3 linked regions of the Lacrimispora indolis DSM 755 genome follow. The protein of the gene in region 1 interacts with the protein of each later gene in a pairwise test. Links are inferred from orthologs where the notes say so. Each region holds a gene or a part of one and is shown in the gene's direction. Other genes may lie near its edges. The genes, in order: ftsZ, K401_RS0106115 and rlmN.

Region 1 (10,610 bases):
GCGGTCTGGTAGGCAGAGGCTTAGGAGAGAGCATACAGAAGATGGGGTTTGTGCCGGAGGCACAAAACGACATGATTTTTTCCATTATCTGTGAGGAGCTTGGTCTTTTCGGAGCTGTTTCCGTGATTCTGATATTCCTTTTTATGATTTACCGTTTCATGCTCATTGCGGATAATGCGCCGGATCTGTTCGGAGCTTTGCTGGTTGTAGGCGTCATGGGGCATATTGCCATACAGGTTATTTTGAATATTGCGGTTGTTACCAACACCATACCAAATACGGGCATCACCCTTCCCTTTATCAGCTATGGAGGTACTTCAGTCCTTTTTCTAATGATGGAAATGGGCATGGTTTTAAGCGTTTCCAACCAGATAAAGCTGGAAAAATAATAGGATGTGAAACCATTCTCTCACTCTTAACATAGGATAGTATATAAGAAGCCATGGGAGGTACCGGATTGTCAGTCATACAGGTCCAGGGGTTACGATCCTTAAAAGGTGAGATAAAAATTCAGGGTTCCAAAAATGCTGTTCTGCCCATGATGGCAGCAGCGGTTCTCCATAAAGGTACAACAGTGATTCATAATGTCCCCAGGATACAGGATGTGTTCTGTATGCTGGGGATACTTGAGCATATTGGCTGTATATGCGGCTTTGACGGCCATTCCTTGACAATTAATGCATCGACTCTGACACAGGCGGAAATACCGGAAGCGTATATAAAGAGCATGCGCTCCTCTATTATGCTGTCTGGTCCGCTCCTTGGAAGGACCGGGAATGCGGTCACCAGCTTTCCCGGAGGGTGTTCCATAGGGGAACGACCCATTGGCCTGCACTTGTCTGCCTTTCGGAAACTTGGGGCGGTCATTGAGGAAAAGGGTGATAAGCTTCTGGCGTCCGCGGATCGGCTGATGGGCGCCGATATTTATTTTCCCTTTCCAAGCGTGGGAGCTACGGAAAACGCCCTGATGGCTGCTGTATATGCCCAGGGGGTAACTGTCATCCATGGAGCTGCAAAGGAACCGGAGATCATTACTCTTTGTGAATTCTTAAACAATATGGGCGCCAAAATCCATGGGACCGGTACTTCCAGGCTGGCGGTCACGGGCGTAAAAGAGCTTTGTGATTCTGAATTTACTGTGGCAGGTGACAGGATTGTTGCAGGAACTTATTTAATGGCTGTTATGGCTGCTGAAGGAAATATTGTGCTCCAGGGAATCCAACCCGGGCATTTAACCTCTGTTCTTACTCTTACTGAAAAAATGGGTGCTGATATAAAACAGTATGAAAACCAGTTGGAGGTATCCATGAGAGGGCGTCCTGACTGCATAGATGTTATGACAGAACCTTATCCGGGATTTCCCACGGATCTTCAGTCGCAGTTAATGGCTGTCATGGCCTCATCAAAAGGCACCGGCAGGCTGAAAGAAACCATTTTTGAAGGACGTTTTGGGACAGCAAAGGAGTTGCAGAAGCTTGGGGCAGATATTATAATAGAAGGAAAAAGGGCTGTGGTGCGCGGGCTTTATCCTTTAAAGGGAAACCGGGTAACTGCCACAGATCTGCGGGGAGGCGCGGCCCTTGTGGTTGCAGGTCTTGCCTGTGAAGGCGTGACTGAGATCCATGAGTGCCACCATATTGAACGGGGATATGTAGACATCTGCAGCGACTTAAGCAGTCTTGGTGCAGCGATCAGAGGGATGGAATGAAAGATTTAAGAAAAAGCAGAAGAAGAATTAAATTTGGAATTGCAGCCGCCGTGATATTTCTGGGAACAGTCATTTTTTTGTCACTGCAGATCAGGGATATTACGGTGAGCGGCAATAAAAAGTACACATCGGAGCAGATTGTTGATTTTATATTTAAGGACGGCTGGGACCGGAATGCGGTTTTTTGTCTCTATAAGGATCGTTTTAGAAAGCATGAACAGATCCCTTTTGTGGAGGACTACAAAATCGTATTCCAAAGCCCGGTAAAGGTTGAAGTGATCGTCTATGAGAAGTCCGTGGTAGGTTATGTCTCCTATATGGGCAGCTATATGTATTTTGACAAGGATGGCATCGTTGTGGAAAGCTCCAGCGGAAAGCTTGACGGTATTCCGTGGGTTACGGGGCTGCAGTTCGGACATATCGCTCTGCACCAGCCCCTGCCGGTGGAAAAAGGGAAGATCTTCAGTGAGATCCTGAACCTGACCCAGCTTTTATCAACCAAGGAAATTCCGGTTGACCAGATCCGGTATGATTCCCGGGGAGATGCGACTCTTTTCATGGGAGATATTAAGGTTTTTCTTGGAAGCAATGACCAGATGAATGGAAAAATCTCCGAGTTAAAGAACCAGCTTCCTGTTTTGGGAGGATTATCAGGGACCCTTTATCTTGATACATATGATGAGGCGGATACTGTCACTTCTTACAGGTTTGTGAAGAATAAATGAATTTACATAATTTGCTTGGAATTTTGTTTAAAAAATGGTTGATATTTTCGTGAAAATCAAATATTATATTAATTAGGTTTATAGAGTAAGCTGTTTATGGTTAAAGGAGGATATAATCTTGTTAGAGATTAAGATAAATGAGGCGGATAATGCGGCAAGAATTCTGGTAATCGGAGTAGGCGGTGCAGGTAACAATGCGGTGAACCGCATGATCGATGAGAATATAGCTGGTGTTGAATTTCTTGGAATCAATACGGACAAGCAGGCTCTGCAGTTTTGCAAGGCTCCTACAGCCATGCAGATCGGAGAGAAACTGACAAAAGGTCTTGGTGCAGGCGCCAAGCCGGAGATCGGTGAAAAAGCGGCAGAGGAGAATGCGGACGATCTGGCCCAGGCCATGAAGGGTGCGGATATGGTATTCGTTACCTGCGGAATGGGCGGCGGTACTGGTACCGGAGCAGCTCCTGTTGTGGCCAAGATCGCAAAGGATATGGGAATTCTTACTGTGGGCGTTGTGACAAAACCTTTCCGTTTTGAAGCAAGGACCCGTATGAGCAATGCAAATAACGGTATTGAACGTTTAAAAGAGAGTGTAGATACATTAATCGTAATCCCTAATGACCGTCTTCTGGAAATCGTGGACAGGCGCACCACCATGCCGGATGCCTTAAAAAAAGCAGATGAAGTCCTTCAGCAGGCCGTACAGGGCATTACAGATTTAATCAATGTGCCGGGACTCATTAACCTGGACTTTGCAGATGTTCAGACAGTAATGACAGACAAGGGCATTGCCCATATCGGTATCGGCAGGGCAAAGGGTGATGAAAAGGCATTGGAAGCCGTAAAGCAGGCGGTATCCAGTCCGTTGCTTGAGACTACCATTGAGGGCGCTTCTCATGTCATCATTAACATTTCCGGTGATATCAGCCTGGTGGAAGCAAATGAGGCTGCCAGCTATGTCCAGGAGATGGCAGGAGATGAAGCAAACATTATTTTTGGAGCAATGTATGATGAGAATGCTCATGACGAAGCCAGCATTACCGTGATCGCAACCGGTCTGGACCTCCAGTCTGAGACTCCGGTGTCCAAGGTCATGACGAATTTTTCCAATCCTAACTATAAACAGCCAAAAGCAGCAGCTCAGAACCAGGCCGTGAATCAGGAGGCAGCCGCTACTGCAGCAACTCCCGGATATAACCAGAACTATAATCCTAACTACGGAAATGCCAATTATTCCAACCCGGCTTATAATAATCAGAATTATCCAAATAACAACAGCAACTATAATAACCAGAATTATGGAAACCAGAACTACGGAGCCGGAAACTATACTAAGCCCAATTATCAGGGACAGAATAATGCCCAGGGTACTCCTCCTCAGGGAGGCGGACAGCCCTATCGTCCAACCGTGAACAAGGAAGTTCAGATCAACATTCCGGATTTTTTAAGAAATAAAAGATAAAACTTATGAAGCTACATAATCAGGCAGGTTCCGATGAACCTGCCTGTTTTTGAAACACCCGAGGAAAGGAGTGGCAGAATGTCAGAGAAAGAACAGGATTGGGAGATTTCAGAGGATTATTATAACAGCAAGGAAAATGAAAAGAATCTGTCTTTGGAAGATTTTATCACGGAATCTGACAAGGAGACCGCTGGCTTTGAACCTTCCGGCCAAAACGATGAACTGTTAAAAAAGACAATTGGGGATGTCCATCAGGTGCTGGTCTTGGCTCAGGAAGGAAAGAGCATTCCGGAGATTGCTTCCATTACAGGCTTTCAAGAGAAATACGTTTATGATATACAGGTTTGTGCCCAGGGCTTCAGGGAGGATGACGAGATTGCAGTGGCTCATCTGGTGCTGGGTTAGAAGGAGGGATTAAGGATGATGAAAAAGATTTGTCCGGTTTGTGATCTTCCGGTAAACGAAATGAATTACTGTCCCCGGTGCAGGAGGATGGTCCGACGGCCCATTCTGTGGAAAACAGATTATTATTTAAATGAAAGACGACCCTCTTATGATGAAGAACGTAATATTCCCAAGACGGACAGGCAGGGAAACCAACAGAGAGGGAATGCTCAGGGGAATCAGCAAAAAGGGAATACCCAGAGTCCGGCCAGGCAGAAGAGTGTGCTTCAGAGACCGGTATCCCCCAGACCTCAGGAGACGAGAACGCCTGTCAGGCCTGCTGCCGGCCATAATCCTTCCAGACCTTCCCAGCCAGGGCAGGCAAAAAAGGGGAGGAAGCCTCTGGCGCCTCTGGCAGGGTTTCTTACCCTGATGGTTGTTTTAAATGCCGTTCCAAAGGTCATTGGAACCGTAGGCCAGTTGATGGAAGATAAAAGCAATTACAGCACTTATGAAACAGCGGTTCCCTACGATGATTCCGGTTTTACAGAGCTTGAAGAAGAGGAAGTAAAAGCTTCCGGAGAACCTTGTACCGGCTATATTCATTTTCCTGCTGACGGCAGGCAGATCGCGGCAGCCATGGGGCAGTTTTTTAAAGAGACAGACTATGGCTATCAGGTGGAAGATGGAGCGGTTTATTCTGACAATTATATTTTTGAAGAAGAAGACGGTCCTATATCCTATTATGAGACAGTAGAAAGCTTCTCTTTTGAGGATGAGGTGACCAGCCAGCTGGATCCAAGCGATGAAGAATACGTATTCCAGTATGTTGATATCAATTATGATACGGCTACAGGGGAGCTTCATGACTATATCTCTTCCTTAAAGGACAGGGAGGTTTCCCTTGTCTTTTTAGAGGAGTTTTTAAGGCTTACGGAAACAGGCGCCGGAATCCCCCAGGAAGAAAGCAGCATCCCGGCCATTATGGAACAGGCCAGGACAAAGGAATGGCAGGAAGATGGAATATACATTATGGAAGGGCTGTTTGATATCAACGCTTATCTTACCAATGATGGGATCAGGATCTACGTTTCTTACAGCAATCCTCAGGTGATGGAAAGCCAGGAAACGTAAACAGGATATATTGCGGAATTCAGTTTTTTGTGGTAAAGTGTTAAAAGATAAATGCAACATTTTGTGGGTATACCCTTACGCCCAATGAAGCGGGGTGCGCTGTGCCCAAAGTGCATGGCAGTAATAATGAGACCAAAGACAGGAGACAGACAGCATGAAAATTAAAGACATATTGAGCCAGGGGAAGCCTACCTTGTCCTTTGAAGTATTTCCTCCTAAAACCGAGGATAAATATGAATCAGTGGAACGGGCGGCGGCGGAGATCGCAAAGCTGAATCCGGCTTTCATGAGTGTCACATACGGGGCAGGCGGGGGAACCAGCCGGTATACCGTTGATATCGCTTCTGCCTTGCACCATGAGTACCATGTGACGGCTCTGGCTCATCTGACCTGTGTTTCTTCCACCAAGGATAAGGTGCACCAGGTCCTTGGTGAACTGAAAAAGGCCGGAATAGAAAATGTGCTGGCTCTCCGGGGAGATATGCCTGCTGATGCTCCTGTTAAGAGAGAATACAATTACGCCTCTGAGCTGATCAGGGAAATAAAAGAGGCAGGGGATTTTTGCATTGGCGCTGCCTGTTATCCGGAAGGCCATGTAGAATCCGCCAGCAAGACCATTGATATGGATTACTTAAAACAGAAGGTGGAAGCAGGATGTGATTTTGTTACCACCCAGATGTTTTTTGACAATAATATTTTATACAATTACCTGTACCGAATCCGGGAAAAGGGTGTTACCGTTCCGGTGGTTGCAGGGATCATGCCTGTGACCAATGTGAGGCAGATCATCCGAAGCTGCCAGCTGTCAGGAACCTATCTGCCTTCCCGTTTTAAGGCTATTGTAGACAGGTTCGGAGAGAATCCGGCAGCTATGAAACAGGCAGGAATCGCCTATGCCACAGAACAGATCATTGACCTTATCGCCAACGGAGTAAATGCCATTCACGTTTATTCCATGAATAAGCCGGATGTGGCGTTAAAAATCAAGGAGAACCTTTCTGAGATACTGTGATTCCTTTCAATCTGGGTCCGGCTCCTTTTAAAAGAGTCGGGCCCGTTTTAAAATGAAAAACGGAGGAATATCAATGGAAATCAGCCGAAAGGAGATCCGGCGGTATCTGGGATACGGGAAAAATGAAGGGGATGAAACCGTAAATGCTTTGATTGAAGAATGCGTCAGAGAGCTTACGGCAGCTGCATCCCCAAAAAGCATAAGCCGGGTATATCCCCTGGAACTGCTTGACCATGACACAATCGATTTCACCGTATTTAAGACCAGAAGCCGGAATTTAAGCAGGAACTTAGCCGATTGTGAACAGGTGATCTTATTTGCCGCCACTTTAGGCGCGGGGGTTGATGTGCTCCTGCATAAATATACAAAGCTGCAGATGAGCAAAGCTGTTATCATGCAGGCTGCTGCAGCTGCCATGATTGAGGAATATTGTGACGAAGAGAACCGGAAGCTGAAGCAGGAGTATGAGGACAGGAAGCTGTATTTAAGGCCCAGATTCAGCCCTGGCTACGGAGACTTTCCCTTAGAGTGCCAGAGGAATATTACTGCGGTTCTGGAAACACCTAAAAGGATCGGGATTATGCTTACGGACAGCCTTCTCATGACGCCTTCCAAGTCTGTCACTGCGGTCATGGGAGTTAGCGGGAAACCTTACCGCTGTGAGATAAAGGGATGCGAATCCTGTGTAAAGACGGACTGTGCATACCGGAGAAATGAATGATACAAATGCAGATGGAGGAACCTATGGCAGGAATTTTAGAAGAGATAAAGAAACGGATCGTATTTTTTGACGGCGGAACAGGAAGTCTTTTGCAGGCCAGCGGCTTAGAACCGGGAGAACTGCCGGAGACATGGAATGTAAAGCACCCGGATATTATTACAAAGCTTCATCGTGATTATCTGGAAGCGGGGGCAGACATCATAAAGACAAATACCTTTGGGGCCAATGGTCTGAAATTCCACAAAGGAGCAGAATTTGATCTGGAAGAGGTGGTGACTGCGGCGTTAAAAAATGCAAAAAAAGCGGTTGAAACGGCTGTCTTTCCGGCTGGAAAGAAAAAGGGGTATATTGCACTTGATTTAGGTCCTACTGGAAAGCTTTTAAAGCCTTTGGGAGATTTGGATTTTGAAGATGCCTACCAGATGTTTTCCCAGGTAGTTAGGATCGGAGAGAAGGAAGGCGCGGACCTGGTGCTCATTGAGACCATGAGCGACAGCTATGAGGCAAAGGCGGCTGTGCTGGCTGCAAAGGAAAACTGCAGCCTTCCCGTATTTGTGACCATGATTTTTGATGAAAAAGGAAAGCTTTTGACCGGAGGAAACGTAGAATCCACGGTCGCCCTTTTAGAGGGCCTGGGGGTCGATGCCCTGGGAATCAACTGCGGCCTGGGCCCGATTCAGATGAAGGGCATTTTAACAGACATCATGAAGGTGGTTTCCATACCGGTTATTGTAAATCCCAATGCAGGGCTTCCAAGAAGCGAAGGCGGGAAAACAGTTTATGATATTGATGCGGGAGAATTCGCGGCTGCCATGAAGGAAATTGCAGAGGAAGGAGCCTGTGTAATCGGCGGCTGCTGCGGAACCACGCCAGAACACATTGAAAAGACGGTGGCCCTTTGTAAGGATTTTCCTGTCAGGCATCCGGATAAGAAAAACAGGACTGTGGTTTCTTCTTATGCACAGGCGGTCCTGATCGGTGATGACCCGGTCATCATCGGAGAGAGGATCAATCCAACGGGGAAATCCAAGTTTAAGCAGGCCCTTCGGGATCACAACCTGGAATATATCCTTCGGGAAGGGGTGACCCAGCAGGACAATGGGGCCCATGTTCTGGATGTGAACGTTGGACTTCCGGAAATAGATGAACCCTCCATGATGGTGGAAGTGATCAAGGAGCTTCAAAGCATCATCGACCTGCCCCTTCAGATCGACACCTCCAATACGGAGGCAATGGAGCAGGCTATGAGGGTGTATAACGGAAAGCCCCTCATCAATTCCGTAAATGGGAAAAAGGAAGTGATGGAGGCCATTTTCCCGCTGGTAAAACGGTACGGAGGCGTTGTGGTCGCCCTTGCTCTTGATGAGGCTGGAATCCCGGAGACAGCAGACGGAAGGATTGCTGTTGCAAAGAAAATCTATGAGAAGGCCGCAGAATATGGAATTGAGAAAAAAGACATTATCATAGATGCCCTTTGCATGACGGTCAGCTCTGACAGCAAAGGGGCACTGACCACTCTTGAAACCTTAAGAAGGGTCCGGAATGAGCTGGAAGGCAGGACCATACTGGGGGTTTCCAACATTTCCTTTGGTCTTCCCCAAAGGGAGATCATCAATGCCACCTTTTTTGCAATGGCCCTTCAAAACGGCCTGAGTGCCGCCATCATAAACCCCAATTCAGAAGCAATGATGCGTTCTTATTACAGCTTTCGGACTCTGGCGGATTTAGATCCCCAGTGCAGCGGTTATATATCGGTTTACAGCGGTCAGGTGGCTACGTTGGGGGAAACGGTAAGGCCGGGAACTTCCTCCCTGGCAAGCGGCGTTTCCGGGGGCGATATGCCCCTTTCAGAAAGCATTGCAAAGGGCCTTAAGGACCGGGCCCATGCCGCGGTAACGGAGCTGTTAAAGGAGCAGGAGCCTCTGGCCATCATAAATGGGGAGATGATCCCTGCTTTGGACCGGGTGGGAAAGGGCTTTGAAAATGGAACAGTATTTCTGCCTCAGCTTCTTATGAGTGCGGAAGCTGCCAAGGCAGCTTTTGAGGTCATAAAAGAGAAGATGGCGGAAGGCGGTCTGGCACAGGAGAAAAAGGGAAAGATCATCCTGGCTACGGTCAAGGGAGATATTCATGATATCGGCAAGAATATTGTAAAGGTCCTTCTGGAAAACTACAGCTATGATGTGATTGACCTGGGAAAGGACGTTCCTCCGGAGAAGATCGTGGAAACTGCGGTGGAAGAAGAGGTAAAGCTGGTAGGCTTAAGCGCTCTTATGACCACCACGGTCCCCAGCATGGAAGAGACCATCAGACAGCTTAGGGAGACCGCTTCTTCTGTGAAAGTGATGGTAGGAGGTGCCGTGCTTACGGAAGGATATGCAAAGACCATCGGCGCAGACCAGTACTGCCGGGATGCCATGGCTTCCGTCAATTATGCGGAAGGAGTATTTCACGTAAAATAACCAGCCCGATTGACAAATACGGTATGAATGGTATAATATCCACGAAAGCAATGAGCAGTGCGAAACGGGACAGAAGAAGATTTTCATTGTGCTTGCACATAAGAAAATCTTGTCATGGCCCGTTTCATAGGGAGAATGCCCGTGAGCGAACGAATTCTATCAGTCATGGGAATCCCCATGACTGATAGAATTCGTCCGCTTTGCACTACGGATTTACGATACAACACATCTGGAGGTACCAAAAAACATGGGAAAGATTATTTTAACAGGGGACCGGCCTACCGGAAAGCTCCATATCGGCCATTACGTAGGTTCGTTAAAGCGCAGGGTGGAACTGCAGAATTCCGGGGAATTTGACGAGATTTTTATTATGATCGCGGATGCTCAGGCGCTTACGGACAATGCCGATAATCCGGAAAAGGTCCGTCAGAATATTATTGAGGTTGCGCTGGATTACCTTTCCTGCGGGCTGGACCCGAAGAAATGTACTCTGTTCATCCAGTCACAGATTCCGGAGCTTACAGAGCTGTCCTTTTATTATATGAATCTGGTAACCGTATCCAGGCTGCAGCGGAACCCTACGGTAAAATCCGAGATTGCCATGAGGAATTTTGAAACCAGCATTCCCGTAGGTTTCTTTACCTATCCAATCAGCCAGGCAGCAGACATTACGGCGTTCCAGGCCACTACGGTGCCTGTGGGAGAGGACCAGGAGCCTATGATCGAGCAGACCAGGGAAATTGTGCGCAAGTTCAATTCCGTTTATGGAGAAGCTCTTGTGGAGCCGGAGATTCTGCTTCCTGATAATAAGGCGTGCTTGCGGCTTCCGGGAACTGACGGCAAGGCCAAGATGAGCAAGTCTCTTGGAAACTGCATTTATTTATCCGATACAGAAGATGAAGTTAAGAAAAAGGTCATGAGCATGTACACAGACCCTAACCACATCCAGGTTTCCGACCCGGGAGAAGTGGAAGGGAATACGGTATTCACCTATCTTGATGC
Region 2 (10,566 bases), 3.1 Mb from region 1 along the record:
TGCCAGTTGTCCGTGGCCAGAAGACAGATAAGGAGAAATTTGCGGGAGCAGAGGCAACCTATACCATCGAGGCTTTGATGCATGACGGCAAGGCACTTCAGTCAGGAACCAGCCATAACTTTGGAAGCGGATTTGCAAAGGCCTTTGAAATCCAGTATTCCGATAAGGAAAATAAGCTTCAGTATGTTCATCAGACTTCCTGGGGAATGACGACCAGGCTTATTGGTGCCATCATCATGGTCCATGGTGATGACAACGGCCTTGTGCTTCCTCCCAGAATCGCACCTATTCAGGTGGTCATCGTTCCGGTTCAGCAGCAAAAGGAAGGCGTTCTTGACAAGGCATATGAGTTAAAACAGGTTCTTTCTAATTATAAGGTTAAGGTGGATGACTCCGATAAGAGCCCTGGCTGGAAATTCAGCGAATCAGAGATGAGAGGCATTCCGGTCCGTGTGGAGATCGGACCCAGAGATATTTCAGAAAACCAGGCGGTTTTGGTACGCCGTGATACCCATGAGAAGATCACCGTATCCTTAGACGAGTTAAATGCTAAGGTAGGCCAGCTTCTGGAAACCATTCAGAAGGATATGCTGGAAAGAGCCAGAGCTCACCGGGATGCCCATACCTATGAGGCAACGGACATGGATACCCTTGTTAAGACCGTAGAGGAAAAGCCGGGCTTTGTAAAGGCCATGTGGTGCGGCTCTCAGGAATGTGAGGATAAGATCAAGGAGATCACAGGGGCGACATCCCGCTGTATGCCATTTAAGCAGGAAAAGCTGGCAGAAACCTGTGTATGCTGCGGAAAACCTGCGGTAAAGATGGTTTATTGGGGCAGGGCGTATTAATACCGGCAAGACAGGAAAATCAGGAGGTGGCAAAGTGATAACGATTCAGGTTCCGGAAGCGGCAAAAAGGATCATCGAACAACTGAATACCAACGGCTTTGAAGCTTATGTGGTGGGAGGCTGTGTGAGAGACAGCCTTTTGGGCCGGACGCCGGAAGACTGGGATATCACCACCTCGGCAAAGCCGGAACAGGTAAAGGAAATTTTTAAGCGGACGGTGGATACGGGAATCCAGCACGGCACGGTTACAGTGCTTATTGATCATGAGGGATATGAGGTAACCACCTACCGCGTCGACGGGGAGTATGAGGATGGGCGCCATCCCAAATCCGTGGAATTTACAGGAAGCTTATTAGAGGATTTAAAGCGCCGGGATTTTACCATCAATGCAATGGCTTACAGCGACCGGGAAGGGCTGGTAGATGCCTTTGACGGGGTAAAGGATTTAGAAGGCCAGACCATTCGGTGCGTGGGAAATGCTGTGGACCGGTTTACAGAGGATGCTTTGAGGATCTTAAGGGCCATCCGCTTTTCAGCCCAGCTGGGCTTTGACCTGGAAGAGGAAACCAGGGCAGCAATTGCCGTCATCGCCCCCAACATGGCAAAGGTCAGTAAGGAACGGATACAGGTGGAGCTTACAAAGCTCCTCCTTTCTGACAACCCCGGGAAGCTTAAATGTGTGTATGAAAATGGAATCGGCCCTTATATCTCTGACCATTTCGAACATGCGGGAAGGCGGCTTCTGGAAGCGGAAAAGCTGGCCTGGCTGCCCCTTAAAAAACACCTGCGCTGGTCAGGCTTTTTAAGGCTGGAGGAGCCTCAGGATGCCGTCCGGATCCTTAAGGAGCTTAAACTGGATAATGAGACCATTCATCAGACAAAAACTCTTGTCAGCTTATGGAAAACAGAGATTCCGGCGGATAAGGCAGCCATCCGGCAGGTCATGAGCGGCCTTTCCCCGGAGCTGTTTCAGGATCTTTTGTGTTTTCAAAAGGTATTTTGTCCTGAAACCTATAAGGCCCAATTAAATATGGTGGAGCAATATTCCGGGGAAATCCTAAGTGCCGGGGATTGCATCCGCTTGAAAGACATGGCAGTCACCGGCCGGGAATTGATGGATGCAGGCATGAAGCCGGGGCCTGAAATGGGGGCGGTATTAGACCATTTGTTCCAGCTGGTCCTTACGCAGCCGGAATGCAATAACAGGGAATATCTGATGAAATCAGCAGAACATTTATTAAAGGAACAAGCCTGAGGCACGTATAACTTTCCGCCGTATTTTGCATATTTTTTTCCACCTCTTCATACCCTAGAAGTAGCTGATGAGCTAAGAGTTGGAGGGGTGGTTGTGAACGAGAAATACACAGAGGTGCTTTCGCAGTATGAGCTTGAAATTCTGGATGTGAAACGCGGCCGGGGCGCCTGGCTGTGTGAAACGAACCAGGGGCTTAAACTGCTTCGGGAATATAAAGGAACCTTAAAGCGCCTGGAATTTGAGGATCAGGTATTTTCACAGATGAAAGAGACCTGTCATTTAAACGTAGACCGCTACGTCAGGAATAAAGATGGTGAACTCCTCTCCAGTGCCGAGGATGGAACCCGGTGGATTGTAAAAGACTGGTATGCGGACCGGGAATGTAATTTGAAAGATAGCAAAGAGGTATTATGTGCCATCGAACAAATTGCTTCTTTACATAAAGTGCTGCGGCGGATCGAATTTAAAGAGGAATGGAACTTAGGATCCATATTGGTACAACAGCCGGCTGAGGAAATGGAACGCCACAACCGGGAGCTGGTGCGCGCCCGCACGTTCATCCGGAATAAAAGGAAAAAGTCTGAGTTCGAATTGTGCGTTATGGGAAATTACGACATATTTTTCGAACAGGCCATGGAAGCCTGTAAAGGGATGGCAGGCTTTTATGAAAACCGGGGTGACAGTGAGGAATACTTATGTCACGGAGACTTAAACCAGCATCACATCCTCATGTGCTTTCATGATGTGGCCATTGTGGAATTCAACCGCATGCACAAGGGCATGCAGATGGAGGATTTATACCATTTTATGCGGAAGGCCATGGAAAAGCATGACTGGAATTTAAAGCTTGGTATGGCCATGCTGGAAACCTATACAAAGGTTCTCCCTCTTTCGGATGCAGACAGGATATGCCTTTACTATTTGTTCTTATATCCTGAGAAATACTGGAAGCAGATCAACTTTTATTATAACGCCAATAAGGCCTGGATTCCTGCACGGAATATTGAAAAGCTTAAGGATTTAGAGATTCAGCAGCCCATGCGGAATCTTTTCCTGTCACGGATCAAGGATTGAAAGAAACGCGCCTTTCAATCTTGGGTTCAAGGCACAAAATAATGGAAATACGCTTTTCTTTTAACCTGTTATGATTTATAATAGCCATAACAGAAATGGAGAGAAAGGAGTATTTTGCTTATGAAAGATTACAAGAGTATTTATGAGGAATGGCTTTTAAATCCTTATTTTGATGATGCGACTAAAGAAGAACTCCGGGGGATCGCAGATGATGAAAACGAAATCAAAGAGCGTTTCTATCAGGATCTGGAATTTGGCACTGCCGGTTTAAGAGGCATCATTGGCGCCGGTATCAACCGGATGAATATTTATGTAGTTAGAAAAGCCACCCAGGGGCTTGCAAATTATATCATAAGCCAGGGCGGAGCCGATAAAGGTGTGGCTATTGCATACGATTCCAGACATATGTCTCCGGAATTTGCAGAGGAAGCAGCGCTTACGCTGGCAGCCAATGGAATTAAGACATATAAATTCGAATCTCTGCGCCCAACGCCGGAGCTTTCTTTTGCTGTAAGGGAATTAGGCTGTATTGCCGGAATCAATATTACCGCCAGCCACAACCCTCCGGAATATAACGGATACAAGGTATACTGGGAGGATGGCGCCCAGTTTACTCCGCCTCATGACAAAGGGGTGACCGCAGAGGTTTTAAATATCACGGATATATCAACGGTCAAGACCACCACCTTGGAAGCGGCAAAAGAATCAGGAAAATATGAGATCATCGGAGCTGCTCTGGATGACAAATATATAGCCCACGTAAAAGCCCAGGTAGTGAATCAGGCCGCAATAGACCAGATGCAGAATGATATTAAAATTGTTTATACTCCTCTCCATGGTACAGGCAATCTTCCCGCAAGAAGAGCGTTAAAGGAAATAGGATTTACGCATGTGTATGTGGTTCCTGAACAGGAACTGCCCGATGGTGGTTTTCCAACGGTCAGCTATCCCAATCCTGAAGCCGAGGAAGCGTTTGAACTGGGCCTTGCCCTTGCAAAGGAAAAGGATGCGGACCTGGTTCTGGCAACGGACCCGGATGCTGACCGTCTTGGGGTGTATGTAAAGGATGACAAATCCGGAGAATACATCCCCTTGACCGGCAATATGTCCGGTTCTCTTCTGTGCGAGTATGTATTGAGCCAGAAGAAGGAACGGGGAGAGATCCCCGCAGATGGACAGGTAGTAAAATCCATTGTTACCACCAATCTGGTGGATGCGGTTGCCAAGGCTTACGGCTGTGAGCTGATCGAGGTTTTAACCGGCTTTAAATACATTGGCCAGCAGATTTTAAAGGAAGAGGCCACCGGATACGGGACCTATATGTTCGGTCTGGAGGAAAGCTATGGCTGTCTCATCGGAACCTATGCCCGCGATAAGGATGCCATATCCGCAACGGTCGCTTTGTGCGAGGCTGCGGCTTATTATAAGACAAAGGGCATGACCTTATGGGATGCCATGATTGCCATGTATGAGAAGTACGGCTATTATAAGGACGCAGTAAAGTCCATTGGCTTAAAGGGTATTGAGGGCCAGGAAAAGATCCGGACGATCATGGAGACCATGCGTAAGGATACACCGGCAGAGGTTGGCGGATATAAAGTCCTTTCCGCCAGGGATTATAAGCTTGATACGGTAAAGGATATGAGCACCGGAGAAGTCAGCCCCACCGGGCTTCCCCAGTCTGACGTGCTTTATTATGATCTGACGGAGGATGCATGGCTGTGCGTAAGGCCATCAGGAACAGAGCCGAAGATCAAATTTTATTATGGCATTAAGGGCGCTTCCATGGCAGAGGCGGAGGAGAGATCCGCGAAGCTGGGAGAAGCGGTCATGGCTATGGTTGATAAGATGATGTAATGAGCACAAGTGAGCCAAGATGAGCGTGCTCATCGGCGCGAACGGTGAATGCTGACCATGATTCCCAGAATCATGACATAAGAAAATATAAAATTGAGACGGAGCCTGGTCAAAAAACCAGGCTCCGTCTTTATAAATTATGATTTTTTGTATTTTTTGGAGTATTCCTTTAATTCCTTTAAAGCCTCCCCAAACAGCCGGGATGAAGCGGTAGGGTTCCGGCGGAGAATACCTTTTCGGTAAAAGGTCAGGCGTCCGCTGAGCTTTTCTTTGGTTTCTGTCAGGGACTGAAGGCGTTCTGCTAAAGCGGATTCTTTTAAGGCACTGGCAGTTTCGGCCTTCAGAGAGGAGATCTTTACCATGGTCCCATCCTTTAAGCTGGCTGCTTTTTGAATGGTTTCAGTTTTTAAATCGGATACCTTCTGGGCGGTTTCGGCCTTTAACAGAGCGATCTGCACCTGTACCTCTTCTAGCTCTGATTTTAATTTTGTCATGGACTCCAGGATTCGGCCAAGGTCCAGGGCTTCCTTGGTGGAGTGTATGGCATCAGTGACAAAAAGACTGCCGATCACGATCACAAGGGCGATGCACACCGTCCCGTTTAAATCAAGGACCAGCCATTCCAGGGGACGGTGAATGACCTCCGTCAGCAGCAGGGTGAGAAAGCCCCATGCAATGGAGGTACCAAGACAGACATAACCGTTTAAATTAAAGGGCTTGCTGCTGTAGTCCCAGTATTTCATTTTAAACAGCCGTTCCATGGCATAGCCGGTGGCATATTCCAGGGCAGAGGCACCTGCCATACCAAAGAGAAATACAAGAAATAAATTGCCCTGGACGGGCAGGGACAGCCACAGCATGATAATGGCACCGCTTCCATACAGGGGAAGAAGGGGAAGCCTTAGAAAACCGCGGTTTACAAAATGAAAGCTTTTTACGGATACATAGGTGGATTCGATGATCCAGCCGATAAAACAGTATATGAAAAAAAACAGCAGCCACTGATACCAAGTATACAAGTACATAATAGAACCCTTTCTTCAAAATATTTCTGTTGGATTTATCATAAACGGTTTTGTCATTTTTTGCAACCTTTGCTTGCTTTAATCGCTTCTGTCATGTAGAATTATGATGTTTCGTATTTAGAATGATGAAACCCTGTGAAAAGTCAAGGAACACTGTAAAGATAAGAGAAAATCAAACCGCATTAATAAAGGAGTTTTTCAATGAGCATATTAAACGTAGAACATCTGACCCATGGATTTGGAGACCGTGCCATTTTTCAGGATGTATCCTTCCGCCTCTTAAAAGGAGAGCACATCGGCATGATCGGAGCCAATGGAGAAGGAAAATCCTCATTTATGAATATAATCACCGGAACACTACAGCCGGACGAAGGAAAGGTGGAATGGGCCAAACGGGTCCGCGTAGGTTATTTGGACCAGCATACGGTGCTGGAAAAGGGGATGACCATCCGGGACGTATTAAAAAGCGCCTTTGCATTCCTGTTCCAGATGGAAGAGCAGATGAATGAGATCTGTGATAAAATGGGAGAGGCTGATGAGGAAACCATGGCTTCCATGATGGAGGAGCTTGGAACCATTCAGGACCTTCTTATGGCCCATGACTTTTATATTATTGATTCAAAGGTAGAGGAAGTGGCCAGGGCTTTAGGCTTAACCGACATGGGGCTGGATAAGGATGTGACGGAATTAAGCGGAGGCCAGAGGACCAAGATTCTTTTAGGAAAGCTTTTATTGGAAAAGCCGGATATCCTTCTTCTTGATGAGCCGACCAATTATCTGGATGAACAGCATATTGAATGGCTGAAGCGTTATCTCCAGGAATATGAAAATGCATTCATCCTGATTTCCCATGACATTCCATTCTTAAACAGCGTGGTCAACATCATTTACCATATGGAAAACCAGAGCCTGGACCGTTATGTAGGTGACTATGAAAAGTTCCAGGAAGTGTATGCAGTGAAACGTTCGCAGCTGGAGGCTGCTTATAAAAGGCAGCAGCAGGAAATCGCTGAGCTGGAAGATTTTGTTGCCAGAAACAAGGCCCGTGTGTCCACCAGAAACATGGCCATGTCCAGACAAAAGAAGCTGGATAAAATGGAGGTCATTGAGCTATCAAAAGATAAGCCAAAGCCGGAATTTCATTTTATGGAAGCCCGCACAGCCGGTAAATGCATTTTTGAAACAAAAGATATGGTCATCGGCTATGAGGAGCCTTTGTCAAGACCTTTGAATCTTTCCATGGAACGTGGGGAAAAGGTGATTTTAGCAGGCGCAAACGGCATAGGAAAGACCACCCTTTTAAAGAGCATCCTGGGGCTAGTGCCGTCCTTAGAGGGAAATGTGGAGCTTGGAGATTACCTTTCCATCGGATACTTTGAACAGGAAATGGCCCCCGGAAATACCACTACCTGCATTGAAGAGATCTGGAAGGAGTTCCCATCCTACACCCAGTACCAGGTCCGGTCTGCTCTTGCCAAGTGCGGTCTGACTACCAAGCACATTGAAAGCCAGGTGCGGGTGTTAAGCGGCGGGGAACAGGCAAAGGTCAGATTATGTAAACTTCTTAACCGGGAAACAAATGTCCTTCTTCTGGACGAGCCTACCAACCACCTGGATGTGGAGGCAAAGGAAGAGTTAAAGAGAGCCTTAAAGGAGTATAAGGGAAGCATTCTTTTGATTTGTCATGAGCCGGAATTCTATGAAGGGATCGCGACCAGAGTGATTGACTGCAGGGAATGGGCCCTTAGATTATCTTGATATGATACTGATGGAGAAGCCAGGAAAAACATGTTTTAAAGTTTTTCCAGGTTGACGCGGCATCTGCCGAATGAATATGCTTGCAAATTCATTTGGCTCGCTGCCCGCGCACATAAAAATCGGGGCCTGGCTCTTTTAGGAACCGGGCCCCAAATTAAGTATTGCGATTGGGAATGGTAGGTATATAAAATAAGAGAATGTTCTTTTAGGGGGGCCGGACGGCTCGCGCCGTCCGGTATGAGTATGAAAAAGCTTTGTGATTTCAAGTAAGTTACTTGAAACAAAAGGCCCGTTATCCTTCCGGATAACGTATTATTAGTATACGAGGAAATTGTGACTAAAATGTGTACCACATATTAAAAAAAAATAAACATAATAAAAATTAAAAAAAGCCTTTGAATTCCCAGGGTTATTGTATATAATAAAGTAGAAACTGTGACTTCAATTACGAATTAGCCATAATTTTGAAGATAAAGGAAACCCTGGGAACAGGATACAGCGAACAGGAGGAAGCAAGATGATGATGTCCAATGATATTGGAATCGATTTAGGTACAGCAAGCATACTGGTTTATATTAAGGGAAAGGGAGTTGTATTAAAGGAACCTTCGGTTGTAGCCATTGACCGTGATACAAATAAAATCAAAGCCATTGGAGAGGAAGCCAGACTGATGATCGGAAGAACACCGGGCAACATTGTGGCGGTAAGACCTCTTCGTCAGGGCGTTATTTCTGATTATACAGTAACAGAAAAAATGCTGAAATATTTTATTAACAAAGCGGTTGGTAAAAAGACTCTGAGAAAGCCAAGGATCAGCGTCTGTATCCCAAGCGGTGCCACTGAGGTAGAGAAAAAGGCGGTAGAGGATGCCACTTATCAGGCAGGGGCCAGAGAGGTGGCGATCATTGAGGAGCCGGTGGCAGCAGCCATTGGTGCTGGAATCGACATTGCAAAGGCATGCGGAAACATGATCGTTGATATCGGAGGAGGAACCTCTGATATTGCTGTTATTTCCCTGGGAGGTACGGTTGTAAGCACCTCCATCAAGGTTGCGGGAGATGATTTTGATGAAGCCCTCGTCCGTTATATGCGAAAAAAACATAACCTTTTGATCGGTGAGAGGACGGCTGAGGAAATCAAGATCAACATCGGTGCGGCATACAGAAGGCCTGAGGTCCTGACCATGGAGGTTCGTGGACGAAACCTGGTTACCGGCCTGCCAAAGACCATTGTAGTCACTTCCGACGAGACTCTGGATGCATTAAAAGAACCGGCCATGCAAATCGTTGATGCGGTTCATAATGTACTGGAGCGCACTCCACCGGAGCTGGCGGCGGATATTTTTGACCGTGGGATCGTGCTTACCGGAGGCGGCTCTCTCTTAAGCGGCCTGGATGCCCTGATTGAAGAGAAGACGGGAATCACCACCATGATCGCAGAGGATCCGCTGACTGCAGTTGCCATTGGAACAGGAAAATTTATTGAATTCATGCATGGCGGAGATAATAAAACAGAATTTTAACCCAAAAACAGGGCTGATAGGAATATCAGTCCTGCCTTGAGGTTACCAGGACTGCTTTGGAACGACCCTGTCGGCATCGTAAGATTCCGGCGGGGCTGGTTTTGAGGCAGTCCGCTTGTATTTGTACGGGAGGAACCATGGCAACAGTCTGCGGATTTGTGGAGAAAATTAAATACAGGAACGAGGACAACGGCTACACAGTCTTAAGCCTTGTAAATGCAGGGGAAGAGTATACTCTGGTGGGCAGTTTCCACTACATAAATGAAGGAGAAATGATCGAAGCCGTTGGGGTTATGACCGAGCATCCGGTTTATGGGGAGCAGATGACTGTAGAAAGCTATGAGATCAAGGCTCCGGAGGACACTGCGGCAATGGAACGGTACTTAGGTTCAGGGGCCATCAAGGGAATCGGGGCAGCTTTGGCTGCCAGGATCGTCCGCCGCTTTAAAGCCGACACCTTCCGCGTCATGGAGGAGGAGCCGGAACGGCTTTCTGAAGTAAAGGGCGTCAGCGAAAAGATGGCAATGTCCATTTCCCAGCAGATAGAGGAAAAAAAGGAGATGCGTCAGGCCATGATGTTTCTTCAGGAATATGGAATTTCCATGAATCTGGCGGTAAAGATCTACCATGAATACGGTCCCAGGCTTTACAGCGTATTAAAGGAAAACCCTTACCAGCTGGCAGATGACATTCCGGGCGTAGGATTTAAAATGGCAGATGAAATTGCGAGAAAAGCAGGAATTTTCACGGATTCCAATTTTCGCATCAAAAGCGGGGTGCTGTACACTCTTCTGCAGGCCACGTCAAACGGCCATACCTATCTGCCGGAAGAAGAACTTTTGTCTCAGGCTTCGGAGCTTCTTAGGATAGAACCCTCTTTTATAGAAAAGCATTTGATGGACATGCAGCTGGATAAACGCCTTGTCATCCGGGAATCGGAAGGCAAACGCATCGTTTACGCCTCCCAGTACTATTACATGGAACTGAACGTGGCAAAGATGCTTCACGATTTAAATATCAGGGGTCAAATGCCCGAGGAGGAGATCCGGACCCAGCTTCTTAAGATCCAAAAGGAAGGGCAGATCGAGCTGGATGAAAAACAGGTCCAGGCGGTTGTGGAGGCGGTCAACAGCGGGCTTCTTATCATCACCGGAGGCCCGGGTACCGGTAAGACTACCACCATCAACACCATCATACGGTTTTTTGAAAGCGAGGAGATGGAGATCC
Region 3 (10,584 bases), 590 kb from region 1 along the record:
TTTGAACGGGCAAGAAACGGGGATATTGATATCATGATCGGCCCCCGCTCGGCCCTGTTTACCCCCTTTTCCCGCCTCGGCCTGATTCTCATAGATGAAGAGCATGAAGGGGCTTACAAAAGCGAAGTATCCCCAAGATACCATGCCAGGGAGGTGGCTGTAAAAAGGGCTTCCATGCAGGGGGCATCCCTGGTTTTAGGCTCGGCAACCCCTTCCCTGGAGGCTTATACAAAAGCCCTTCAGGGAGAATACCGGCTTTTTTGCCTGACAGAACGGGCAAAAAAAGACAGCCGTCTTGCAGACGTATCTGTAGTGGACTTAAGGCAGGAGCTTAAGGAAGGCAACAAGTCCATTTTCAGCCGAAATTTAAAGGCTTTGATGGAAGACCGGCTGGAAAAGCGGGAACAAATCATGCTGTTTATCAACAGGCGCGGCTATGCGAACTTTGTATCCTGCCGTTCCTGCGGGGAAGCCATTCGCTGCCCCCACTGTGATGTGACCCTGACACTCCATAATAACAGCCGCCTTGTATGCCATTACTGCGGATATTCCATATCAATGCCGGACCGCTGTCCGTCCTGCAGCTCTCCATACATCGCTAATTTCGGTGTGGGGACTCAGAAAATTGAACAGATGACTAAAAAAATGTTCCCGGCTGCCAGAGTCCTGCGGATGGATCTGGATACCACTTCAAAAAAAGGGGGCCATGAAGAGATTCTCACCGCCTTTTCAGAGGGAGAGGCAGACATCCTCATCGGCACCCAGATGATCGTGAAAGGCCATGATTTTCCCAATGTGACCCTGGTAGGGGTATTGGCTGCGGACTTATCTTTAAATACCCCGGACTACCGCTCCGCAGAGCGGACTTTCCAGCTGCTGACTCAGGCGGCAGGAAGGGCCGGACGTGATTTCCGAAGCGGTGATGTGGTCATCCAGACCTACAGCCCGGAGCATTACAGCATTGTAACTGCTGCAAATCAGGACTACGAAGCCTTCTACCGGCAGGAAATGGCATACCGCCGCCTGATGAAATACCCTCCGGCAAGCGGTCTTTTAACCGTCCAGTTTTCTTCCCGGCAGGAAAGCCTGTTAAGCGAAGCCGCGGCAGCAGCAGCCGGATTCATCGCTTCTTTGGCGGACCAGGAAAGGGTACAGGTTATCGGCCCTGTGGAGGCGTCGGTTTACAAAATTAATGATATCTATAGAAAAATTTTATACTTGAAACAGGAAAACTATGATATACTAATAAAAATCAGGGATCAGATCGACGTTTTTTCAGAAGATCACCGGTCACTGTTTGACCAGGTAATGGTCCAATATGATTTTTCATAAATGAGAGGATACACCCTATGGGTATACCTTTATGCCCATAAAGCACGGGCAAGAAAGAGGATACACCCTTCGGGCATACCTTTATGCCCGGAAAGAATGGGCAAGAAAGAGGATAAAGGAAAATGGCAATTAGAAAGATCAGAACCATTGGAGATGAAATTTTAAGAAAACACTGTAAGCCTGTAAAAGAGATCACACCAAGGATTACAGAGCTGATTGGGGATATGTTTGAAACCATGTATGATTCCAACGGAGTCGGCCTTGCGGCTTCTCAGGTGGGGGTTTTAAAACAAATCGTTGTATTGGATGTTGAGGATGGCAACCAGTATGTTCTCATTAATCCGGAAATCCTGGAGACAAGGGGAAGCCAGACCGGGCCAGAGGGCTGTCTTAGCGTACCTGGAAAATCAGGAATCGTTACAAGGCCGGAATACGTAAAAATAAAGGCTTATGATGATGCCATGGAGCCTTATGAACTGGAGGGGGAAGGACTTTTAGCCAGGGCGATCTGTCATGAATGCGATCATCTAAACGGTGATTTATACGTAGACAAGGTGGAAGGCGAGCTGGAGGATGTCACCCCTGACGAGGAGGAAGAAGAAGGAGAGGTTGAAGAATAATTATGCGTATCATATTTATGGGAACGCCTGATTTTTCCGTTCCAGCCCTTGTGGCGTTAAAGGAGGCCGGGCATGAAATTCTTGCAGTAGTTACCCAGCCGGATAAACCAAAGGGAAGAGGTAAGGAAGTCCAGATGACTCCTGTAAAGGAGAAAGCGCTGGAATACCAGATCCCTGTTTATCAGCCGGTCAAGGCAAGGGATCCGGAGTTTGTTAAAATCTTATCAGATATGGATCCGGAATTGATCGTAGTAATCGCTTTTGGACAGCTCCTGCCGAAATCCATTCTGGATATTCCAAAATACGGCTGTGTAAATATCCATGCGTCCCTGCTTCCCAAGTACCGCGGAGCATCTCCCATACAGTATGCGGTCATTAACGGAGAAAAGGAAAGCGGAGTTACGACCATGATGATGGCTGAATCCCTGGATACGGGAGATATGCTGGATCAGGAAACCGTTGCTTTGGAAGAAAAGGAAACCTTTGGCAGCCTTCACGATAAGCTGAGCGCGATGGGAGGCAGACTTATTTTAAAAACCATTGAAAAGCTGAAAGAAGGGACTGCCATCCGCATTCCCCAGGATGATTCCGGGACCTGCTATGTAGGCCTGATAAAAAAGTCCATGGGAGATATTGACTGGTCAATGGATGCAGTATCCATTGAACGCCTGATCAGAGGATTAAACCCATGGCCCAGCGCTTATACCGCCTGGAACGGAAAAGTGATAAAACTGTGGGAAGCAGAAGTTGTGGATAAAGAGTATGAGGGCGTCTGCGGCCAGGTGGCAGAAGCAGGCCGTGACTCTCTGGTCATAAAGACCGGAAAAGGCGGCTTGTCCATCCGCAAGCTGCAGCTGCAGGGAAAAAAATGTATGGATATTGATGCATTTCTCCGCGGATACCACATTGGGGAAGGCGCTGTTTTAGAACGGCTTGCCGGTATACCTTCAAGCCCGGAAAGCTTGGGCAGGAAAGAAGAAAGGAGAGTCTGATTATGTATTATGGCGGAATGATGGGATATTATATGGATCCCACCTGGATCCTTGTTATCATCGGAGCAGTTTTGTCCATGGTGGCATCTGCAAGGGTAAACAGTACATTTAACAAATATTCAAAGGTGAGAAGTATGTCTGGAATGACCGGTGCGGAAGCGGCAAAGCGCCTTCTGACTTCCCAGGGCATTTATGATGTTCAGGTAAGGTCCGTAGGCGGGCAGCTTACGGATCATTATGACCCCAGGACCAAGACCGTGAACTTGTCTGATTCTGTTTACGGTTCTACCTCAGTTGCTGCAATCGGCGTTGCTGCACATGAATGCGGTCATGTTATGCAGGACCATACAGGCTACATTCCCTTAAAGCTTCGGGGGGCCATTGTTCCTGCAGCCAATATCGGTTCCAAGGCAGCGCTGCCCCTGATCATTCTTGGAGTTATCATTGGAGGAATCGGTTCTCCCCTTGTTAATATCGGGCTGATCCTGTTTTCTCTGGCTGTTATTTTCCAGCTGGTCACTTTGCCTGTGGAATTCAATGCATCCAGCCGGGCAGTCACTCTTCTCGGCCAGGTAGGGATCTTAGGAGATCAGGAATTAGGCTATACCAGAAAAGTGCTGGGCGCAGCGGCCCTGACCTATGTGGCGGCCCTTGCAGCCACCGTACTGCAGCTTTTAAGGCTGGTGATCCTGTTCGGAGGAAGAAGGAATGATGACTAAGGAGACCGGCAGCGTGGGCGATAGCAGAGAAATTGCGCTGGATATCCTCCTTGAGATCCTGGAGCGGGGAGGCTACAGCCATATCATCCTGCGCCAGGCCCTGAATAAGTATCAGTACTTAAATAAACCGGAACGGGCCTTCATTTCCAGAATAGCAGAAGGAACCGTGGAATACCTGCTTCAGATCGATTATATCATCAATTCCTTTTCCAATACAAAAGTACAGAAAATGAAGCCGGTGATACGCACCATTCTCCGCATGTCGGTATACCAGCTTCTTTATATGGACCGTGTTCCTGATTCAGCCGTGTGCAATGAAGCGGTAAAGCTTGCCGTAAAGCGTAAATTTACAGGATTAAAAGGCTTTGTCAACGGCGTGCTGAGAAATATTTCCAGAAATAAAGAGGGCATTACCTGGCCTGATGACTCCATCCGCTATTCCATGCCTTCCTGGATCACATCTATGTGGGAGGAAACCTATGGCAGGGAGACGGCAGTCACCATGATGGAATCCTTTTTAAAGAATAAAAAGACAATTGTCCGCTGTAATTATGCAAAAGCTTCCAAAGAAGAAATTCTGCAGAGCCTTAGAAACCAGGGAGCAGAAGTGAGTGAGTCCGGAATTTCAGAAGCTGTGCTTTGCATTGAAAAATATGATTATCTGGAAGGCTTGGAGGCATTCCAAAAGGGATTTATCCAGGTTCAGGATCTAAGCTCAAGTTTTGTGGGCGAAATCGCAGATCCGAAAAAAGACGATTATGTCATTGATGTCTGCGGTGCGCCGGGAGGAAAGAGCATCCATATCGCAGATAAGCTTGACGGGACTGGTATGGTGGAGGTCCGGGATTTAACCCTCTCCAAAATAGACATGGTCCAGGAAAATATAAAACGGTGCGGATTTTCAAATATCAGGACAAAGGTCCAGGATGCCCTTGTTCTTGACCCTGATTCCATGGATAAGGCGGATATTGTCATTGCTGATCTGCCCTGTTCCGGGCTTGGGATCATTGGACGAAAGCCTGATATCAAATACCGCATGACGCCGGAAGACTTAGAATCCCTGGCAGCTCTTCAGCGGGAAATATTGTCGGTTGTCCAGGCTTATGTAAAGCCGGGAGGACGGCTGATTTTCAGCACATGTACCATTAACAGAAAAGAAAATGAAGAAAATGCCCAGTGGTTCATTGATCATTTTCCCTTTGACTGCATCGATCTGAAAGGAAAACTGGGAGATAAGCTGGCTTCAGCCGCCGCAAAACAGGAATATATACAGCTTCTGCCGGGAATCCATCCATGTGACGGATTCTTTATTGCGGCATTTCAGAAAAGGTAGGCAGCCTTTACACCCGAAAACATGGGCGGAATAGAGGAACGCCCTGCGGGCATACCTTTATGCCCAAAAACATGGGCGGAATAGAGGAAATGTAGAATGGATAAGATAGATATAAAATCTCTGGATATGGAGAAACTGACAGCCTTTTTGGTGTCAATCGGAGAAAAACCATTCCGTGCAAAGCAGCTCTATGAGTGGATGCACCGGAAACTGGCGGCTGATTTTAATGAAATGACAAATCTTCCTAACTCCATGAAGGAGAAGCTGCTGCAGCTGACAGAGCTTACCTCCCTTACCGTTGTGGAGGAAAAGATCTCAAAAATAGATGGTACAAGAAAATACTTATTCGCTCTTTCTGATGGGAATGTGATTGAAAGCGTTTTGATGAAATACAAGCATGGAAACTCCGTCTGTATTTCATCCCAGGTAGGCTGCCGCATGGGCTGCCGGTTCTGTGCCTCTACCCTTGACGGCCTGGAAAGAAACTTAAGCCCGTCGGAAATGCTTGATCAGATATACCGGATCCAGAAGATCACCGGGGAACGGGTTTCCAATGTGGTCGTTATGGGTTCCGGAGAACCTTTAGACAACTTTGATTATCTGATTCAGTTCATCCGTCTTCTTACAGATGAAAACGGACTTAATATCAGCCAGCGCAACATAACGGTTTCTACCTGCGGCATTGTGCCCGGAATCCTTCGATTGGCTGATGAGGATTTACAGATCACCCTGGCTTTGTCCCTTCATGCGCCAAACGATGAGGTCAGAAAAACCCTGATGCCTGTGGCGAACCGTTTCCCTCTAAAGGATGTGCTGGATGCCTGTCAGGCGTATTTTGAAAAAACAGGGCGAAGGCTCACCTTTGAATACAGCCTGGTAAGCGGTGTCAACGATAATTTAAAAGAAGCTTCCGCTTTGGCAGCCCTGTTAAAAGGCCAGCACGGCCATGTGAATCTGATTCCGGTGAACCCTATTAAAGAACGCAATTACGTGCAGTCAGACCGGAAAGCCATAGAGGCATTTAAAAATCTTCTTGAAAAAAACGGAATAAATGTTACTATAAGAAGAGAAATGGGAAGGGATATTAACGGTGCCTGCGGGCAGTTGAGAAAAAGCTTTTTAACCGAATCAGGGAAGTCCCCCGCTTCAAATGCGAAGAGAATTAATTAGTGGGGAGGGGACTTACTTGTATCAGATGGAGCATTGGTTCTGCCTGATAAGCAGCAATAGCTGCTATTTGATTATGAGCAAGTAGCGGAGCGGATTGCTAATATCCGCCTGACATCAGGAGTAAAGAGGAAGTGAGAATGAAACGATGAAGGCTTGCGCTATGACGGATACCGGAAGAGTCCGCACGGCCAATCAGGATTATGTCTATGCCCAGGCAGAGCCTTTGGGCACACTGCCCAATCTTTTTTTGGTTGCTGACGGCATGGGCGGTCATCAGGCCGGGGATTTTGCCTCCAGATATATTGCCGAAAATCTGGTGGACCACTTAAAACAGGCGGATTCGCCGGGGATTGTTCCGCTTCTTCGGGAGGGGATCTTAAAAGTCAACGGAATGCTTTACCAGGAATCCATGAAGAATACGGAATTAAACGGCATGGGAACGACCCTGGTGGCAGCAGTGATTGAGGATTCTACCATGTATGTGGCTAATGTTGGAGACAGCCGCCTGTATTTGGTGAGGAACCGGCTGCAGCAGATCACAAAGGATCATTCCTACGTGGAAGAGCTGGTGTCATTAGGCCAGCTGGAACGGGGAAGCCGGGATTACCGGGAAAAAAAGAATATTATAACAAGAGCGGTTGGTACAGAGGATAAGCTGGAGATTGATTTTTTTGAAGTCAGCCTGGAGCCGGGAGACTATGTGCTCATGTGTTCCGATGGACTCAGCAATATGCTTGAGGACGCTGAGATGGAAGAAATTATCTGCTCAGAACTGGAGCTGCCGGAAAAGGCAGAAAAATTAATTACAGTAGCCAATGACAATGGGGGGAAGGACAATATAGCTGTTGTTTTGATTGAACCCGAAATTGGCAGGGAGGTAAGCTTATGATCTTGAGACCGGGGACATTTTTACAGGACAGATATGAAATACTGGACCAGATTGGTTCCGGCGGGATGTCAGATGTGTATAAGGCCCTGTGCCATAAATTAAACCGCCCTGTCGCCATAAAGGTATTAAAGGAAGAGTTCAGTTCAGACAGCGGCTTTGTCGGTAAGTTTAAAATGGAGGCTCAGGCGGCTGCCTGTCTTTCTCATCCCAACATCGTAAACATTTATGATGTAGTGGACGAAGGAACCCTCCATTATATTGTTATGGAACTGATCGAAGGAATTACATTAAAAAATTATATTTCAAAAAAAGGCTGCCTTGATGTTAAGGAAGCCATCGGTGTGGCAATTTCTGTTGCACAGGGAATCGCGGCTGCCCACGAACAGGGCATCATACACCGGGATATCAAGCCTCAGAATATCATCATTGCCAGAGATGGAAAGGTAAAGGTAGCTGATTTCGGTATAGCCCGGGCTGCCTCTTCCCAGACCTTAAGCGCTACTGCGGTAGGCTCTGTCCATTACATATCGCCGGAACAGGCAAGAGGCGGTTACAGCGATGTCAGGAGCGATATCTATTCTCTGGGAATTACCATGTATGAAATGGTGGCCGGACGTGTTCCGTTTCAGGGAGATAATACGGTGACCGTTGCCCTGGCCCATTTGGAAGACCCCATAACACCGCCCAGTTTCTATAATGAGAACATACCGGTAGGACTGGAAAACATTATTTTAAAGTGCACCGAGAAAAAACCGGAATACCGTTATGGAAGCATGCATGAGGTCATATCCGATTTACGGAAAGCACTTGTCAATCCTGATGGGGATTTTGTCCAGTACAATTCCCAGGTGGATGATTCCCAGACGGTCATCATCGGAAAACCGGAGCTGGAGCAGATCCGGTCCGGCCGTAAGGTACAGGCAGATCCGGCGGCCAGCCGCAATGTCAGCAGGAATCAGGAGCAGAGGCCGGAACGACGCATGGAAAAAAATGCAGGCCAGCAGCCGGGCAACGGCAGAAACAGAAAACAGGATTCCGAGGATGATATCAATCCTAAAATCGAACGGCTTCTGACAGCGGCAGGTATTGTTGTGGCCATACTCATCGTGATCGTGCTGATAATTGTATTTTCCAAAGTGAGCGGTTTATTCCGTTCCGGTTCCCCTAAGGAGACCGAATCAACAGCAGAGATTTCTACGGAAGAAACCTTAAGCGACAAAAAGGTGAAAATGACCAGCGTTGTAGGTCTGGCAACGGATATTGCGGAACAGAAGTTAAAGGACAACGGCGGACTGTATATGAAGGTAAGTGATTACGTATTTCACGATACCATTGACAAAGGGGATATTGTGTCTCAGGACCCGGCAGAGGGCACAGTCATTGATAAGTACTCTGCTGTCTATGTTGTGGTCAGCAAGGGTCCGGAACACGTTGCCATTGACTTAACAAAGCTTGGCCTTGACAAAATGGATGGCGTTTCTGCAAAAGCAGCACTGGAAGGAAACGGCCTGATCGTCAATGTGGAGCAGAAGAATCATGATACTGTTACAACAGGATATGTGATCAGCTACAGCCCCTCCGAGGCAAAGGAAGGGGAGACCGTGACCCTGGTTGTAAGTACCGGCCCGGCTCTTGTAAACCCTGTAACCGTTCCCAATATTGCCGGTCAGACCCATGAAGTGGCCTTGGAAATGCTGGCTGACGTGGGACTGGTTGCGGGAACAGTGACAGAAGCTGCCTCCGAGACAGTTCCCTGGGGAAGTGTCATCAGCCAGTCCTTAACGGCAGACAGTCAGGTAGAAGCAGGAACCAGCGTGGACTTTGTGGTCAGCAGCGGAACAGCCCAGCAGTCCAAGGTTAAATATCTGGCTTCCATTGATAAATCTTATTCCCTGCAGAACATCATCGGGCCCGGCTCCGGCAGCACACAGCTTACCTTGAAGATACAGCTGAGGCAGTCGGTCAATGGAAAAGACGAAATCAGAGAGCTTATGGGACCTGTTACCATGACAGGAGACCAGATGCTTCCCGTATCATTTAAGAATATAGAAGGTGCTTACGGTGTTAACAGCGGAACCGTAGAGATCGTGAATGTGGAGACAGGCGATGTGATCAATTCATACTCCGTCACATTTATTCCGGTCCCCCAATCATAAGGAACAATATATGACAGGAAAAATTTTGAAAGGAATTGCAGGCTTTTACTATGTCCACGGTGGGGACGAAACCATCTATGAATGCAAGGCAAAGGGTATTTTCCGTAATAAAAACGTGAAGCCTCTGGTTGGAGATAATGTGGAATTTTCCGTTCTGGACAGCGTGGAAAAGAAGGGGAACATCGAACGAATCCTGCCGAGGAAAAATGCCCTGGTCCGCCCTGCCGTAGCCAATGTGGATCAGGCGCTGGTACTGTTTGCCATTACCCATCCGGAGCCTAACTTAAATCTGCTGGACCGTTTTCTGGTCATGATGGAGGTTCAGGAGCTTCCCGTAAAAATCTGTTTCAACAAAATCGATTTAACTGAAAATGAAAAAAGGCTGGCTCTTAGAGATATCTATGAGGCAGCCGGTTATCCCGTTTATTTTACCAGCACCTATGACAATCAGGGAATCCAGGAAATCAAGGAGCTGGTGCATGGGAGAACCACGGTTCTGGCAGGACCTTCCGGAGTTGGAAAGTCCTCCTTAACCAACCTTCTTTATCCTCAGGCTGATATGGAGACTGCAACGATCAGCGAGAAGATCCAGAGAGGAAAGCACACCACCAGGCATTCGGAGATTTTTGGCATGGGAGGGGATACGTACTTGATGGATACGCCGGGATTTAGCTCCATGTACATGGAAGATATGGAATGCAACCGGCTGAAGGATTATTTTCCTGAGTTTGAGCCTTATGAAGACGGCTGCCGTTTTCTGGGCTGTGTGCACATTGGAGAAAAGACCTGCGGCGTAAAGGATGCTGTGAAAGAAGGCAAAATAAACAGGAGCCGATATGAAAATTACCGGCTTTTATATCAGGAACTAAAGGAGAAAAGGAGATATTAATATGCTTAAACTTGCCCCTTCCATATTAGCGGCGGACTTTAAAATTCTTGGACAGCAGGTAACAGAGGTAGCGGAAGCAGGAGCCCAGTACATCCATCTGGATGTGATGGATGGAGCATTTGTGCCCAGCATTTCATTTGGGATGCCGGTGATCGGAAGCCTTAAGGGCTGCACAGACCGGGTATTTGATGTTCACATGATGGTGGAGGAACCTGGAAGGTATATAAATGATATGAAAGAAGCAGGAGCCGATCTCATCTGTGTCCATGCGGAAGCCTGTACCCATTTGGACCGCACCGTTAATCAGATCAAGGAAGCAGGGCTAAAGGCCGGAGTGGCTCTTAATCCGGCAACGCCCTTATCGGTCCTGGACTTCATTCTGCCTGAATTGGATATGGTTTTGATTATGACGGTAAATCCGGGCTTTGGCGGACAGAAGTTTATTCCATATACACTGGATAAAGTGAGGGCTTTAAGACAGATT

Evidence for each region.
Region 2: the proteins of ftsZ (region 1) and K401_RS0106115 interact in binary tests that used the Escherichia coli proteins (3 or more experiments, as listed by UniProt). The link is inferred for Lacrimispora indolis DSM 755 from one-to-one orthologs.
Region 3: the proteins of ftsZ (region 1) and rlmN interact in binary tests that used the Escherichia coli proteins (3 or more experiments, as listed by UniProt). The link is inferred for Lacrimispora indolis DSM 755 from one-to-one orthologs.

What each region holds. Positions count from the first base shown.
Region 1 is NZ_AZUI01000001.1:4,341,267-4,351,876, forward strand. The notes cover bases 1,927-4,723. They hold ftsZ (cell division protein FtsZ), read left to right. Parts: upstream 1,927-2,551; coding sequence 2,552-3,895; downstream 3,896-4,723. Other genes in these bases: K401_RS0120885 (cell division protein FtsQ/DivIB), read left to right, coding at 1,927-2,433; K401_RS0120895 (helix-turn-helix domain-containing protein), read left to right, coding at 3,974-4,300; K401_RS0120900 (hypothetical protein), read left to right, coding at 4,316-4,723. Outside these bases: K401_RS0120875 (FtsW/RodA/SpoVE family cell cycle protein), read left to right, coding at 1-389; murA (UDP-N-acetylglucosamine 1-carboxyvinyltransferase), read left to right, coding at 458-1,708; more of K401_RS0120885, read left to right, coding at 1,705-1,926; more of K401_RS0120900, read left to right, coding at 4,724-5,413; metF (methylenetetrahydrofolate reductase [NAD(P)H]), read left to right, coding at 5,568-6,425; K401_RS0120910 (vitamin B12 dependent-methionine synthase activation domain-containing protein), read left to right, coding at 6,499-7,146; K401_RS0120915 (homocysteine S-methyltransferase family protein), read left to right, coding at 7,170-9,608; trpS (tryptophan--tRNA ligase), read left to right, coding at 9,856-10,610. UniProt on the Escherichia coli protein: Essential cell division protein that forms a contractile ring structure (Z ring) at the future cell division site. The regulation of the ring assembly controls the timing and the location of cell division.
Region 2 is NZ_AZUI01000001.1:1,274,351-1,284,916, reverse strand. What follows is about bases 7,584-10,336. They hold K401_RS0106115 (rod shape-determining protein), read left to right. Parts: upstream 7,584-8,334; coding sequence 8,335-9,339; downstream 9,340-10,336. Other genes in these bases: recD2 (SF1B family DNA helicase RecD2), read left to right, coding at 9,477-10,336; K401_RS0106120 (ABC-F family ATP-binding cassette domain-containing protein), read left to right, coding at 7,584-7,817. Also shown: proS (proline--tRNA ligase), read left to right, coding at 1-848; K401_RS0106140 (CCA tRNA nucleotidyltransferase), read left to right, coding at 886-2,103; K401_RS0106135 (protein kinase family protein), read left to right, coding at 2,197-3,177; K401_RS0106130 (phospho-sugar mutase), read left to right, coding at 3,298-5,034; K401_RS0106125 (putative ABC transporter permease), read right to left, coding at 5,172-6,059; more of K401_RS0106120, read left to right, coding at 6,261-7,583; more of recD2, read left to right, coding at 10,337-10,566. UniProt on the Escherichia coli protein: Forms membrane-associated dynamic filaments that are essential for cell shape determination. Acts by regulating cell wall synthesis and cell elongation, and thus cell shape.
Region 3 is NZ_AZUI01000001.1:4,925,337-4,935,920, forward strand. The notes cover bases 4,359-7,129. They hold rlmN (dual-specificity RNA methyltransferase RlmN), read left to right. Parts: upstream 4,359-5,092; coding sequence 5,093-6,166; downstream 6,167-7,129. Other genes in these bases: rsmB (16S rRNA (cytosine(967)-C(5))-methyltransferase RsmB), read left to right, coding at 4,359-4,996; K401_RS0123995 (Stp1/IreP family PP2C-type Ser/Thr phosphatase), read left to right, coding at 6,312-7,055; pknB (Stk1 family PASTA domain-containing Ser/Thr kinase), read left to right, coding at 7,052-7,129. Outside these bases: replication restart helicase PriA, read left to right, coding at 1-1,332; def (peptide deformylase), read left to right, coding at 1,455-1,952; fmt (methionyl-tRNA formyltransferase), read left to right, coding at 1,955-2,944; K401_RS0123980 (zinc metallopeptidase), read left to right, coding at 2,947-3,663; more of rsmB, read left to right, coding at 3,653-4,358; more of pknB, read left to right, coding at 7,130-9,211; rsgA (ribosome small subunit-dependent GTPase A), read left to right, coding at 9,222-10,100; rpe (ribulose-phosphate 3-epimerase), read left to right, coding at 10,102-10,584.